One region of the Litoribrevibacter euphylliae genome, then DNA from elsewhere that is predicted to be linked to it. Evidence: predicted binding sites of a transcription regulator. Region 1 holds the regulator's gene; the other holds the start of a gene.

The links. Region 1 encodes FliA, which starts transcription of late flagellar genes. Its sites were predicted from a motif close to CTAAAGTTNNNNNNNNNNCNGCCGATA; they were not measured.
Region 2: the regulator FliA is predicted to act here: its motif matches at 1,250-1,276, upstream of ACFOEK_RS07735 (flagellar protein MotY).

What each region holds. Positions count from the first base shown of each region.
Region 1 covers NZ_JBHRSZ010000002.1:132,655-140,808, forward strand. Annotated here, with positions in the region: gene ACFOEK_RS02360 (chemotaxis protein CheA) at 1-1,770, opposite strand, end outside; gene ACFOEK_RS02365 (protein phosphatase CheZ) at 1,782-2,555, opposite strand; gene cheY (chemotaxis response regulator CheY) at 2,587-2,964, opposite strand; gene ACFOEK_RS02375 (RNA polymerase sigma factor FliA) at 3,080-3,823, opposite strand; gene ACFOEK_RS02380 (MinD/ParA family protein) at 3,878-4,696, opposite strand; gene flhF (flagellar biosynthesis protein FlhF) at 4,772-6,154, opposite strand; gene flhA (flagellar biosynthesis protein FlhA) at 6,286-8,154, opposite strand, start outside.
Region 2 covers NZ_JBHRSZ010000004.1:41,126-49,279, forward strand. Annotated here, with positions in the region: gene ACFOEK_RS07725 (AraC family transcriptional regulator) at 1-267, opposite strand, end outside; gene rnt (ribonuclease T) at 357-1,043, opposite strand; gene ACFOEK_RS07735 (flagellar protein MotY) at 1,403-2,347, shown strand; gene ACFOEK_RS07740 (argininosuccinate synthase) at 2,556-3,779, shown strand; gene cmoA (carboxy-S-adenosyl-L-methionine synthase CmoA) at 3,994-4,746, shown strand; gene cmoB (tRNA 5-methoxyuridine(34)/uridine 5-oxyacetic acid(34) synthase CmoB) at 4,813-5,802, shown strand; gene ACFOEK_RS07755 (MBL fold metallo-hydrolase) at 5,867-6,526, shown strand; gene ACFOEK_RS07760 (AI-2E family transporter) at 6,566-7,636, opposite strand; gene ACFOEK_RS07765 (Crp/Fnr family transcriptional regulator) at 7,640-8,154, opposite strand, start outside.

The DNA.
Region 1 (8,154 bases):
GTTGAGTTGTGAAATTTTAGTTTTCACAACATCCATACCAACGCCTCGACCCGAAACGTCAGAAATTTGCTCTTTAGTAGAGAAACCAGGATGGAAGATTAAATTGAAGGCTTCTTTATCACTCAAGCGATCCGCTGCGTCCTGATCATACAAACCTTTTTCAACAGCTTTTTGGCGCAGTTTTTCTGGATTCATACCACCGCCATCATCGGTGATACTTAATAAAATATGGTCGCCTTCTTGTTCTGCAGACAGTACAACCTTACCGGTTCGAGGTTTACTATTAGATTCTCGAACTTCAGGCATTTCAACGCCGTGATCCACTGCATTTCGAACCAAGTGAACCAAAGGGTCGGCCAAGGCTTCAACGAGGTTCTTATCCAAGTCGGTATCTTCACCCACCAACTCAAGATTAACTTCTTTCTTAAGTGTACGAGCAAGATCTCGAACAACCCGTGGAAAACGGCCAAAGACTTTCTTAATCGGCTGCATTCGAGTCTTCATCACTGACGTTTGAAGATCAGCGGTGACTACATCCAGATTCGAAACTGCCTTGGACATGTCTTCGTTGCTGCTGGACATTCCCAAACGAACCAAACGGTTACGCACGAGTACTAATTCGCCCACCATATTCATGATGTCATCAAGACGTTTAGTATCTACTCGAACGGTGGTTTCGGTTGGCGCTGCACTATCTTTACCTTGTGCTCTAGGCGCTGCAGCCGGAGCAGGTTTTTGCGCCGCCGGAGCAGTAGGCTGAACAGCAGGCTTTGGTTCTTCTTTCGGTGTGGAAGCCGCAGGTGGAGCTTGAGGTGCCGGTGCCTTAGCTGCAGGTTCACTTGTACCTACCGCTGTCGGTCCTTTACCTGCCCCATGCAATTCATCCAACAGATTTTCGAACTCATCATCAGTGATTAAATCACCAGTGGCCGAGCCCGCAGGCTTAGGTGCCGCGGCTGCAGGTTCGGGCGAGTCAGCAGGCTTAGAAGCACTAGGTCCTTTGCCTGCGCCATGAAGTTGATCCAATAAAGCATCAAACTCATCTTCGGAAATATCATCTCCCCCACCCGTCGCCGGGGTAGCAGGTTTAGGAGATTCAGGAGGTGGCGTAGCGCTTTCTACCTTAGCTTTAGAAGCGGAAGGAGAACCTCCTTCGCCATGCAATTCATTTAACAATGCTTCAAATTCTTCTTCGGTGATTTCGTCATCACCACCAGCGCCCGAAGACGGAGAAGAATTATCCATATCGAATAAGTCATCAGAAGTATCGGCGCCAGATGAGTCTTGAGATGCCGCAACCATTTGATCAAACTCAGCATCAGCAGCATCGGCCGGTGCTGCCTCAGCAACAGGCTCTGCCGCTGCAGGCGCGTCTTCACTTTCTGGTCTGGCTAAAGTTTCAAGGCTTGCAATGAGCTGAGGATCAGCCGCAGGTAATTCTTCGCGGTTTCTAACACAATCAAACATTTCGTTGACCGCATCCAACGCTTGCAATACCACATCCATCAACTCAGAAGTAACAGATCTCTGACCATTACGTAAGATATCAAACACGTTTTCCGCAACATGGCAGCATTCAACTAAATTCGTTAATTGAAGGAAACCGGCCCCACCTTTAACGGTGTGGAAACCACGGAAAATCGCGTTTAATAAATCTTTATCTTCTGGTCTCTGCTCCAGGTCGACCAATTGCTCTTGAAGCAGCTCCAAAATTTCTCCTGACTCTACAAGGAAATCCTGGAGGATTTCTTCATCGGCCTCGAAACTCATTCAATGACTCCTTAGAATCCCAGGCTGGACAACAAGTCATCCACCTCATCCTGACTGGTCACTACATTCTCACGCTCTTCAGCGTCAACGATAGGACCCTCTGCTAACAGTTCATCGGCGGCGTCTGTAACTTCTTGAGTGTTTTCGATGCCAGTAATGCGTTCGACCAAACCAGCCATTTTCACCAAGCCAACAAGATCTTCCTCAACACCTTTAACCAGCTTGATTACTTTCTGAATTACCTGACCTGTCAGATCTTGATAGTCCTGAGCCAATAAAATGTTAGAAAGGTTTGATGACATAGTCCCACTGGAACCGTCCACCTTTTTCAAAAACTCATCAATGCGCTTATAGAGGTTTCGAAATTCCGAGACATCCATTTCCCTACGAAGCAACCGCCCCCATTCAGATGACAGCTCTGAAGCTTCCGCTTTGAGGCCATCTACAACAGGAATAGTTTCTTCAACGAGATCCATGGTTTTGTTAGCGGCTTTATTCGTAGATTGAATAACGTAATCCAAACGATCGGATGCGTCAGCCATCTGAGACATTTCTGCATTTTGCTCAGAAATGTCTATTTCAAAGTTTTTGATAGAATTATGCAAAGCTCGCGTTAAGCGACCAATTTCCTTATATAGACTCTGGTCTCTTACGTCGGACAAGCTTTGTACATGTTGAATAGCACTTGTGAAATCCCCTGCCTCTACGGCTTCGGTAAGTGCTTTGGTGTGTTCACGGATCGATTCCTGAAAGTCATCCAGGTGACCGCTTTTTTTCTCAGACATTCGGTTCCCCTTAGAGAACGGTCACAGATACTTAACCGGCTTCTACACGTTCAAAGATTTTTTCGATTTTTTCTTTCAACGCTTGAGCGGTAAAAGGCTTAACAACGTAACCGTTCACCCCCGCCTGCGCGGCTGCTACGATTTGCTCACGCTTTGCTTCCGCAGTTACCATCAACACGGGCATGTGTGATAACGCATCATCAGCACGAACAGCTCGAAGCAAATCAATCCCTGTCATGCCTGGCATGTTCCAATCAGTAATAAGGAAGTCAAAGTCACCTGTTTTCAACATAGGTAACGCTGTACTTCCATCATCTGCCTCTTGAGTATTTGTGAATCCCAAATCTTTCAAAAGGTTTTTAATAATTCTTCTCATAGTTGAAAAATCGTCAACTATTAGAATTTTCATATTCTTGTCCAAGATGACCTCCCAAGACCTTGATGGAAAATGATTTTTCCCTTCGAATATGGTTGTAAGATAAGTGTAGCCGTTAGTTCTAGACTATCCAGTTATTATGCCGTTTTTACGCAGTCTCGTCATTCCATTCAAGCAGTCTTGATTTTAATCTATGAGCCGCTTGACTGTGAATCTGACTTACCCGCGATTCACTTACCCCCAAAATCTCACCAATTTCCTTCAAGTTTAATTCTTCGTTGTAATACAGCGCCAACGTTAAACGTTCTCGCTCAGGTAAACGTGTAATTGCTTCGGTTAGTTTTCTGCGAAAACGTTGCTTGGCAACATCATCAAAAGGACCAGGGGTAGTACCATGGATATCATCCTGCTGATACTCACCTTCGGCGATTAACTCTTCAAAGCTAAATAGTTTACTGCCAACCGAATCCTGTAGATAACTGTGGTATTCATCGACCGATATACCTAATTCTTTAGCAACTTCATGATCTTGCGCGTCACGGCCGGTTTGCCCTTCGACTTGCTTGATGGCATCCAACACCCGGCGGCTATTTCTATGCACCGATCGTGGCGCCCAATCGCCTCGACGAATTTCATCCAACATGGAACCCCGAATACGAATTCCCGCGTAAGTTTCGAAACTAGCCCCTTTAGACGCGTCGTATTTCTTCGCGGCCTCAAGAAGACCAATCATGCCTGACTGGATTAAATCATCCAATTGAACACACGGCGGTAATCGCCCCATTAAATGGGTAGCAATTTTCTTTACCAGACCGGCATACTGCTGGACAAGGGCTTGGGAACTTTTCGGATCCGTCTCTGAATACATAGCAACCCCATTAACTGCAGCCATAGCAATACCCTATACGTTCTTCAGTCTTTGATGGTTTTAGCAGAATCAACATGATTAACCTACGTTGTAGTGAACCAGCTGCTCTGCAAAAAATTCCAGATGTCCTTTTGACGACGTTGGCAAAGGCCAAGCGTCTGCCTTTTGAGCCAAAGCTCGAATAGCGACTGAAGCTTTCGATCTTGGATAGGCCTCTAATACAGCTTTTTGACGTTGCACCGCTTTTTTGACAGATTCATCAAATGGAACACAACCGACATACTGCAAAGCTACATCTAAAAATCTATCTGTTACTTTGGTGAGTTTAGCAAACAAATTACGACCATCTTGTTGCGTTTTCACCATATTTGCCACAACCCGGAAACGGTACATCCCATAATCCCGATTCAGCAGCTTAATTAATGCATAGGCATCCGTTATTGACGTCGGCTCATCAGTCACAACCACTAAAACTTCATTAGACGCCCGAACAAAACTGATCACATCATCAGCGATGCCTGCCGCTGTATCCACAATCAGCACATCCATTTGATGCGCGACTTCACTGAACGCATGGATTAAACCTGCATGCTGCTGAGAAGACAAGTTAACCATATGTTTTGTACCAGATGATGCCGGCACAATCTTAAGCCCCATTGGCCCAGGCACCATAATGTCCTGTAGATCGCATTCCCCGTCCAACACGTTTTCCAAGGTTTTAGTTGACGAAATACCTAACAAAATATCGATATTCGCCAATCCTAAATCCGCATCCAATAGAACGGTTCTACGTCCTTTCTCGCACAAGGCAATCCCAAGGTTTAAAGCAACGTTACTTTTACCAACGCCGCCTTTACCACCTGTTACTGCTATGACTTGTACCGGACTACTACTCATACCTACTCCCGTGGCACATTATTACTTTCTGGGATTCAATAGTGACACAATTTGCAAACCACTATAAATCCTGGATCAAGCGATTCTACGATCAGATAACGCCCGTTCCGCTTGTCTCAACTCAGTATCGAAGGCCGATACTCCACCATTAGACTGCTGATACATATACACAGCCTTACTCACCAAATTCCCTGCATTTGCACTTTCAATATCATCAGGAATACGAGGTCCGTTGGTGATAAAAGATACAGGCATTACACGCTCAACCAAGATGCTAAGTAGCTCTCCTAGCGAACCTGTTTCATCAATTTTCGTAAGAATACATCCATTCAAGCTAAAGTCTTGATAATTATCAAGTATTCTTGTTAAAACACTCTTATTTGCTGTACATGGCAAGGTTAAGAAGGCTTTAAAGTTCGCAGCGCCTTGTTTAATGACACGTAATTGCTGATGAATGGATGACGTTGCCGGATCAACTCCCGGTGTGTCGATGACCACTAAACTCTTATTGCGAACAGTATTTAGCAAAGATTCTAAAGAGTGTTTCTTGTCTACAACTCGCACCGGCACATTTAAAATTCGACCAAGCGTTCTCATCTGGTCATGCGCACCAATTCTTTGACCATCCGTTGAGATTAACACAATGCCCTCGCTGCCATGTTTCAAAGCGAACTTTGCAACCAACTTTGCAATCGTGGTGGTTTTCCCTGAACCAGAAGGCCCGAAGAACGCATACACTCCGCCGCGTTCAAGTAAATCACTTTTTGCAACCGGCAAATCATCGGCAAGAATGGTTAGCGCCTCACGCCAAATCGCTTGTTCATCGTGCATTTCTGCCACACGATCTACGATATTTCTGGCAAGCGCCTGACTTAGCCCTAATTGATTCAAGCGCTTTAATGCAGAAGCGTGTAAAGGATGGTAACTCGCATAATCAGCCATTTCTCGCTCGTCTAATTGCTGTCTTAGCAATTGTTTCAAGCCCAGAATTTCCTGCTTCATGGAGTTTAGTTCATCCGTTGGTTTTGGAGAGGACTTTGCAAACTTAGAACGCAAAATTGACGCTTTCTTTTTGAAAGGCGTATCGGTCGCACCAAAGTCATCATGATCAATTGATGAGTTCTCAAGACGCTCATTCAACCCAATCAGATCATCAGCAATGTCACTGTAACGACCACGCGACAAATCTCTGGATGTCTTACGCAGTTCAGCCTCAAGTTCAGGGTTCACAATACGCTGGCGACGCGGCTCTGCCGCAGGAGCCTCTGAAGAAAACTGATCAAAGTTATCGAAATCCAATTTTCCATCATGCTTAGGATCGTAATCCAAGGCAGTGATAACCTCTACCCCACCATTTACTTTGCGATTCGCTAAAACAACGGCATCAGGCCCCATTTGTTCTGTTACTTTTTTCAATGCCTGTTGCATTGTAGGAGCAAAAAATTTTTTAGCTTTCATGGCCTTGTCACTCTCACCAAAACTGCGCTTCAGGTTTAGCGCACTTTATTAAGCGGAAATTTTGACGCTTAATTCTCTGTTTTAAATACAAATGCGAAATTAATGCCAGTACACGATTCACTCATGGCACATTAACTTCCAACTGCTGCAACAATCGTTATCTTCTTATTGTCAGGAACTTCGTTGTAAGACAGCACAGACAATGTCTCGGACGCATTCTTCACAAACTTAGCTACCGCAGCACGGATCGCTGGAGACACCAAGAGAACAGCAGATTTACCTGCCAATTCCTGACGCTGCGCTGCCTCGCTGACAGAAGACTGCAATCGTTCGGCAAGAGAAGGCTCTAGGACAATGCTATCATCTCCCATTGCGCCAGCTTGTTTCGCTTGTTGTACAGACTGTAACAAAATGTTTTCCAAACCGGGTTCAAGCGTAATCACCGGCAACTCTTGCTCACCACCAACAATGTTTTGAACGATCATACGAGATAGCGCCAAACGAACCGCTTCTGTAAGCATTGACGGATCTTTGCCACGAGCTGCTGCTTCAATTACAGCCTCCGCAATGGTTCGCATATCTCGGATAGGGACTTGTTCTGACAAAAGATTCTGAAGCACTTTCAATAAGGCACTCAACGTCAACGTATTTGGAACCAACTCTTCGGCCAGTTTTGGTGACTTCTTCGAAAGCAGGTCCATTAATTGTTGAACCTCCTCATGACCAATCAACTCATCGGCGTGTTTGAACAACAATTGATTCAAATGGGTTGCCACCACGGTACTTGCATCGACAACCGTGTAACCCAGAGTTTGGGCCTTATCTTTCAGAGCAGGATCAATCCAGAAAGCATCCAGCCCAAACGCAGGGTCTTTCGTCGGAATACCATCAACCTCACCAAATACCTGACCAGGGTTGATCGCCAAATCTTTGTCAGGATGAATTTCAGCTTCGCCGACCGTCACCCCCATAAGTGAAATGCGATAGACATTGGGCAGTAAGTCCAGGTTATCCCGAATATGAACCGACGGCATTAAGAAACCAATTTCCTGGGACAGTTTCTTACGAACCCCTTTAATCCGGTTCAACAACATGCCACCTTGATTCTTGTCCACCATAGGAATCAAACGGTAACCCACTTCCAGCCCAACCGGATCCACCGGCGTCACATCATCCCAAGACAGCTCTTTGACTTCTTCCGCACGGCTTTCCATAGCGCCTTGCGGAGAGTCCTTATCCAATAATTCTCCAGCCTTAGCAATCTGATCCGCTCCACCTTCTTCTTTTTGACGCTTTCTGTAATATATAAATGCTGCAATACCGGCAGCCAATAATCCCAATCCAATAAAGGCCACATGCGGCATACCAGGAACTAAGCCCATAACAATGAGAAGAGCTGCCGACACTGACAACGCTTTTGGTGAGTCAAACATCTGACCCATAACTTGTTCACGCATTTCTTCTGCAGTATTTACACGCGTAACCATGATCGCGGCAGCAGTAGAAAGTAGCAACGAAGGAATCTGAGCAACCAGACCATCACCAATGGTCAATAACGAGTATTTTTCAACTGCATCAGCAAACTCCAAGCCATGCTGCCCCATACCAATGGCCAAGCCACCAATTAAGTTAATTAACAGAATCAGAATACCTGCAACGGCATCGCCACGAACGAATTTACTGGCACCATCCATCGATCCATAGAAGTCAGCTTCCTGAGAAATTTCGGCACGACGCTGCTTCGCCTCAGCCTGATCGATCAAACCAGCATTCAAGTCCGCATCAATGGCCATTTGCTTACCCGGCATCGCATCTAAGGTGAAACGTGCACTCACTTCCGAAATACGGCCAGCACCCTTAGTCACCACCACGAAGTTAATAATCATCAAGATCAGGAAGACCACAAGACCAACAGCGTAGTTACCACCAATAACCACCTCACCGAATGCCTCAATCACCTTACCAGCAGCGTCCCCGCCTTGGTGACCTTCAAGTAATAC
Region 2 (8,154 bases), on a different contig from region 1:
ATTGGCGACTAAACCCATTAATTCGGCACTGCTCAGTTGTCCTACGTGCAAGCCGATGGCAGGGTCTTGAGTCAGGGATTTGGCTTTTTCCCAAAGCTGGTGGTATTGAGTGATGGGGAGGCGTGCTTCTTGATCGTCCAGAGTGGCCGGAGAAATGTCTAATTCTTCCAGCAATTGTGCCTGGCTGTGTTCATCAAGGAAGTCATTGTTTCTCAAATAATGAAGTACGGAGCGAGCAGAAGAAATACTAACCGTGGTTTCGTTCATTTATGTCTGCTGCTCCTTCAAAGACTTGTTAACCGCTTGTTAACTATATGTATGTCCGTTTTTAAGCATAGCAAGCTTTTATTAAAGAATTACTCACCAAATTGTTCAAAATCTTCCATGCTGACTTCTTCTTTGGCTTCCTCGATACCTTTTGGTGGCCAGCCTCCCATACGCATCCACTTATTCACAATTTCACAGAAGAGTTCGGCTGTTTTTACGGTGTCGTATTTCGCTGAGTGGGCTTCTTTGTTATCGAAATCTATGTCTGCTGCGATACAGGCTTTTGCTAAAACGGTTTGTCCGTAAGCCAAACCAGCTAAGGTGGCGGTATCAAACGTCGAGAACGGGTGGAAAGGATTGCGCTTGATGTCACATCGTTCGGCAGCGGCCATCACAAAGCCGTGATCGAACGTTGCGTTGTGGCCAACTAAGATCGCACGATTACAGCCTTCATTTTTTACTTTTTTACGAACGACCTTAAAGATTTCTGCTAAAGCTTCTTGTTCGGTGACTGCACCACGATTTGGATCATTAGGGTCAATACCTGTGAATTCAAGAGCGCTTTTCTCAAGGTTTGCACCTTCAAAGGGATGAACCGGGAAGTCGATGACTTGGTCGATGTGAAGCCAACCTTCTTCGTCCATGTGTAAACACACAGCACAGATTTCCAGGAGCGCGTCGGTTTTGGCGTTGAAGCCAGCGGTCTCAACGTCAATTACAACCGGCATAAAGCTGCGGAAACGTTGAGCGAATAGAGATTTTTCTGAATCAGACACAGGTGGGAATTCCTTGGGTTGTTCGTTGCTGATAAACAGCCTGGCTAACATTAGCGTGGCCGCTCATTTTACTTGCTCTGGCGCTGTTAAACCAGATGCTTGCTCTTTACATCGAGGTTTTTTCAGAAATTCACTTTTGGTAACCATCTACCAACCATTCTGTAACTGAGGTTAACGGAGAGGGTGTGATTTAAGGACTAAAATAACTTTAGTTTTTGAAGCTCGTGCCGATAGGCAAAGATGTGAGGGTAAGTTTAAGCTCTGACGGGCGTTGTACCTATTAACAACAAGAGTAACTTCCAGAGTATTTGGAATCGTGTTTATTAGTTTCAGACTCAGATAGCGATCGGAATCAAAACGTGCGTAAAACTAGGTTAAAAACGAAGCACTGGTTGACTCAAACTTTGTTGGTCAAACTGGTGTTAATCATCGCAACAGCGGCATTGCCTGTGATGGCAAATGTACCGGCTGTTACCTATATGGCATCGTATGATGATAGCGAGTGGAAGCTGGAGTCTTCCGTGTTTGCCTGTTCGCTTTCTCAGGAAATTCCTTCGTATGGCCGAGGTGTGTTTTACCGCCGTGCCGGTGAAAAGATGGTGTTCTTTCTTCAAACGCCTTACAACCAAATGCGTAAAGGCCAAGCCTCTTTAGTGATTGAACCCCCGACTTGGCGTCCTGGAAATCCGGCACGTCACATGGGGTATGTGGACGTGATTTCTGGGGATAAACCATTCCAAGTGGAGCCTGAGCGTGCAAGCTCTATGCTGGCAAGCCTGAATAATGGTTTTGTTCCGATGTTTACTCGTAAAAGTTGGTACGAACCAACTGAACCTTCTATTCGAGTAGGATTGAGTGCGTTTGATTTTGATCCTATTTATCGCGACTTTCTTGGCTGTGTTAGTCAGCTTCTGCCCGTCAATTTTGACCAAATCAAACGTTCCGTGGTGTTTTATGACAGCGGCGGTTTGTATCCGGAAGAAAAATACTACCAGTTGATGGATTACATCATCATGTACATCAAGGCTGATCCTGCTGTGTCGTCAGTAATTGTGGATGGTCACACGGATGACATTGGACGCCGCTTTAAGAACCGTGAATTATCTCGTGAACGGGCTGAGCATATAACGAATTACTTTGTTAAAGCCGGTATTCAGGAAGATCTGATCACCACGCGTTATCACGGTGAACGTTATCCAGTGGTAAGAAACCTTGGTCAAGATGGTCGTAAGCGAAATCGTCGTGTGACCATTCGTTTAGAGCGCGATGAACCTTTCCGTCCGAGCAATTTAGAGTTCTTCTAAGCTCGACTTTTGCTTCAAGTCTTTGTGTTAAAAAGCCAAGGTGTTGCCTTGGCTTTTTAGGTTCAAGTTTCATTCTCCTCAGTGGAAGAGGATTTATTGGGATATTCATCGGAAATACTAGGAATACGTCTCTGTCGCCAGTACAATAGGCCGATTTTTTAGTATCGATGCCAGTATTTACGCCCAATTAGGTAAGGAGCCCAAATCGATGAGTGACGTGAAAAAGGTCGTTCTAGCTTATTCCGGTGGTTTAGACACCTCAGTAATCGCTAAGTGGTTATCAGAAGAATACAACTGTGAAGTTGTGACGTTTACTGCGGATCTAGGTCAAGGTGAAGAAGTTGAGCCAGCGCGTGCAAAAGCTGAAGCGCTAGGTATCAAAGAAATCTACATTGATGACCTTCGTGAAGAGTTTGCTCGCGATTTTGTATTCCCAATGTTCCGTGCAAATGCGGTCTATGAAGGTGAATACCTTTTAGGTACGTCAATTGCTCGTCCTCTGATTTCCAAGCGTTTGATTGAAATTGCCAATGAAACAGGTGCGGACGCTATTGCTCACGGTGCAACCGGTAAGGGTAATGATCAGGTTCGTTTCGAGTTGGGTGCATACGCACTTAAGCCGGGCGTTAAAGTGATCGCTCCATGGCGTGAGTGGGATCTGAACTCCCGTGAGAAGTTGATGGCTTACTGTGAGAAGCACAATATCGCGGTTGAGCAGAAGAAAGGTAAGAAATCTCCATATTCAATGGATGCTAACTTGCTACACATCTCTTACGAAGGCGGCATTCTGGAAGATCCTTATGCAGAACCAGAAGAAGATATGTGGTTATGGTCTGTATCTCCTGAAAATGCTCCAGACAAGCCGACTTACATTGAGCTTACCTATGAAAAAGGCGACGTTGTTGCAATCGATGGTGTAGCGAAGACGCCTGCTCAGGTAATGGAAGAGTTGAACAAGATTGCCGGTGCTAACGGTATTGGTCGTGCGGACATCGTTGAGAACCGTTATGTTGGTATGAAATCTCGTGGTTGTTACGAAACACCAGCAGGAACAGTATTGCTTCGTGCACACCGTGCAATCGAATCTTTAACGCTGGATCGCGATGCAGCACATACCAAAGATGAGTTAATGCCTAAGTATGCAGAGCTTGTTTATAACGGTTACTGGTGGTCTCCAGAGCGTAAGATGCTTCAAGCGGCAATCGATGCGACTCAAGAGTACGTGAGCGGTAACGTTCGTTTGAAACTGTACAAAGGTAATGTAATCGTTGTTGGTCGTAAGTCTGAGAACTCTTTGTTCGATGAAAGCATTGCAACCTTTGAAGACGATGCGGGTGCATACAACCAGAAAGACGCTGAAGGCTTCATTCGTTTGAACTCTCTACGTCTGCGTATCGCTGCAAGCAAAGGCAGAAATATGTTGGATGACTAAGCGTTAGCTAGTCTCTGATTAAAAGGCTTCCGTAAGGAGGCCTTTTTTGTATCGGTTAAAAGAGAAGGTTTGATGTTTTCTTTGTGCCTTGGCAGCAGTCGACGAATGCTTAGATCGAGCTATGATCATTAACGAGTGGTGGATTGATCAGTTAGCATTTGCGCTCAGTATCCATTCCATTAAAATAGCCGCTTCAAAAATCAGTGGTTAATTCATGAACGAGTCAGATACCCAATCAGATAATACATCTGATCACATTTATTCTACGCCGCAAGAGCGCATTGGTGATTTTGTCTTTGATGATAATGTCGCACAGGTGTTTGAGGATATGATTTCCCGTTCCGCGCCAGGCTACAGTACGATTGTGTCGCACATCGGTGTGATGGCAAGGCATTTTGTGCAGCCCAATACCCGTATCTATGATTTGGGGTGTTCACTCGGTGCGTGTTCTTTGGTTGTAAACCAGATGGTGGAAGTGGACGGTTGTGAATTAATCGCTGTGGATAACTCTGATGCGATGGTGTCGCGTTGTACTGAGAATTTGAAGAAAGCCGGGCACCGTTTTCCGGTGTCCGTTCAACAAGCGGATATCCTGGAACTTGAGATTAAGAACGCTTCGCTGGTGGTGTTGAACTTTACTTTGCAGTTCATCGATAAAGACATACGTGAAGCGTTACTGAAGAAAATCTACGATGGTTTGGTGGATGGCGGTGCATTGGTGCTATCTGAGAAATTGGCTTTTAACCACAACTCAGAACAGGAGTTGATGATTAAACTCCATCATGATTTCAAACGAGCCAATGGCTACAGTGATTTAGAAATTGCTCAGAAACGGGCTGCCATTGAGAATGTGTTGATTCCGGAAACCAATGGTGAACATATATGCCGACTTGAAAAAGTGGGATTCACCCATGTGTATTCCTGGTTCCGTTGTTTAAACTTTGCGTCCTTTTTGGCCATAAAATAGCGCTTGTTTATATTTACTCAGGCGCTTGTCTGTAAATACGTATTGTAAGTCTGCTTTAAGATTCCTATGAAAATTACCTTTGACGATATTCTTGAAATCCTACCTGAAACGCCGATTGCTCGTTTGGCTGAAGGCTTGCCTGAAAAAATTGCTCATGGCTTGTCAGAACAACGCTGGGCCAATCTCAAGAAATGGATTCCTGTGGTAGAAAACTTACCGGATTTCGGTGAGGTGGATTTCGACCTGAACGCGCATGATCTCGCCATTGGTAAAAATCATTCGATCTCAGAAGAGCAACGACAAGCGCTAGAAGAACAGCTCAAAAGCTTTATGCCGTGGCGGAAAGGTCCATTCAGTGTTATGGGCGTGGATATTAATACCGAGTGGCGTTCTGACTGGAAGTGGGATCGTGTTGCCCCACATATCTCGCCTCTAAAATATCGTTATGTGCTCGATGTAGGGTGTGGCAGTGGTTATCACTGTTGGCGCATGGCCGGTGAAGGTGCGCAAATGGTGGTGGGTGTAGAACCTTCACCGTTATCGAATATGCAATATTGGGCGATGCGCCATTTCATCGGTGCAAATAATGTTTATATGTTGCCGCTAACGTTGGAAGAAGTGCCTGCAAATGTGGCAGGCTTTGACACGGTATTTTCTATGGGCGTTCTCTATCACAGACGTTCGCCTATTGATCATTTGTATCAATTGAAAGCCTGTATGAAGCAAGGCTCCGAGTTAGTGTTGGAAACTCTGGTCGTCAATGCGCCGGAAGGAACTGATCCTAATGGCTACAGCTTGGTGCCGAAAGATAGATACGCGCAAATGCGAAATGTGTGGTTCTTGCCAACGGTGGAGACGTTAATTCATTGGATGCAGCGTGTTGGCTTTAAAGATGTAAAAGTCGTGGATGTGGATCAAACGTCTTTAGAAGAACAGCGTCAAACGGAGTGGATGAATTATCAGTCGTTGAAGGACTTTCTTGATCCTGACAACGTCAATAAAACCATTGAAGGTTATCAGGCTCCAACGCGTGCGACGTTAATTGCTCGCTTATAAGAGCAACATATCTAATAAATATTAGGCTGAGAATGCTTCAGTCGGACCATAATGAGGAGAGACCATGTCATCAGGTCGCGGATTAGCTTATCAAATTGTGCCTGTCACGGCGTTTGAACAAAACTGTTCTGTTATTTGGTGTGAGAACACCAAGAAAGCCGCCGTTGTTGATCCGGGGGGGGACCTTGATCGTGTGTTGGCTGTGATTAATGAGCGTGGTTTAACCCTTGATAAGATCTTACTTACTCACTGCCACATTGATCATGCGGGTGCGACTGCAGATCTAGCGGAGCAGGGGAATGTCCCGATTGTTGGTCCTCAGAAAGAAGAACAATTTTGGATTGACATGCTGCCTCAGCAAAGCATGATGTTTGGCTTTCCGGCGGCAAAGCAATTCACACCAGACCAATGGTTGGAACAAGGCGATACTGTTCAGTTAGGTGATCAGTATTTGGAAGTTCGTCATTGCCCTGGTCATACCCCAGGTCACGTGGTGTTTATCCATCATCCTTCCAAATTAGCGATTGTGGGTGATGTACTGTTTAACGGTTCTATTGGTCGTACCGATTTTCCAAAAGGGGATATGCAGACTTTAGTGAACTCCATTCACCAGCAGCTTTGGTCTTTGGATGATGACTACGAGTTTATTGCAGGTCATGGCCCTAACTCGACCATTGGTTATGAGCGCAAGAACAACCCGTTTGTGTCTGATCACAGAGGGTAGTATTTCAACAACTCTGAATGTTGAGCGTTTCGCCTTTCTTTATCCTTCAGCGTAGCTTCTGACGATAGAAGCGCGCTGAGAGAACCCTTGATATAAGCCTACGAACAGAATCTTTGATGTTGCTAAAATGGGCAGTGCCAAGATCGTTCCGACAATTCCGAACATACTGCCAAAAATAATCACCCCGACAATGACCACAAAGGGATGCAAATCCACTGCGTTGGCAATGATGGTCGGAATCACCACCAGATTATCGAAGATATACGCCACGCCAATTACTGCCACTGCCGCCCATACGTAATAGACATCGAACGGTTGGATACTCATAGCCATCATTAATGGCGGCATCAGCGCCAGTACTGGGCCAAGGTAAGGAATGATGCCAAATAAACCGGCAAACACGCCGAGCATGATGGCGGACTCGAAACCTGCGATGACGAATCCTGTGGTGGCAACCGTCGCCAGAATACTGGTCTGGATGATGACGCCTTTGATATAACCTTGCAGTTGGCGAGCGACTCGGTAATAGATCGACCAACCCATTTCAAAATATTCATTCGGCAGTAAAGACAGTAAGCGGTTACGGGAGGATTTGTAGTCTCTTAACAAGAAGAACACGATGAAGGGTACTAATAATAGAGTACCTGATATGTCTAACAGGATGTTTGATCCCTGAATGATCACGTCAAGATTAAGCTCGGTACTCGACCCCTGAAGAAACTGGTTGATCCCGGCTTTGTCTACCTGAATCCCAGACTTTTCTAATAAAAACTGAAGCTTATCTGTCCACTCGAAGAGCGTGCTTTTCAATATCCCCAGTTTGTTTTGGGCGGCTAAGATGCCGTCCAGTAATTTGGGAAAACCGATAAAGGTTAATCCTGCACTGATGCATACCAGTACACACAAAATCATGGAGGCAGAACTGGCCGGACTTAGCCCGCGCCCGGTCATCTGGTTGTTGACGGGTTCCAGTAATGCATAGAGCGTGAAAGAGACCAGCAGCGCAAAAATAACGGGTTTAAATAACCAGGCAATGCTGATCAATAAAATGCAAATGATGCAAAAAATCAGGCAAGACAAGAATGAAGGGCGTAACAACCAGCTTGGCATGGCTTATTCCTTCAATTCGCTGTTTTCGGGAAGGATAGCTGAGGCGCTTGGATTTTGCGTTACTGCAGGTGAGGGCTCTACTGTTTGGCTTATGGCTTGGTTACTGAGTCTCAGTCGAGTAGCTAGAATCCCAGCGAGGTTCCGCATCAATCGTGCGCCATCAATCGGGTATCTGTCGGTCAGCTCGTCCAGGTTTTGCCGTAAAAAGAAAATGAGTTCAGTCGGCCCCACTGCCAATGCATTTGCGGTTCTTGGTTCATCGACCACCAGTGCCACTTCACCAAAGAAATCCCCTGCTTCAAGTCGAGCCAGATTTTTATGATGAGAGGTAATGTTGACATTGCCAGACAGTATCAGTGCTGCGCCTATCCCTGTTTCACCTTGATGAAAGATGACTTCACCATCTTGGTAGGTACGAAGATGCATGTCTGGTACCAATGCTCGGCAGTGCTTGCGAGAAATCTTGTGGAATAACGGTGTTTTAAGCCAAAGGTCTGCAATACGTTCATCGAGCTGAG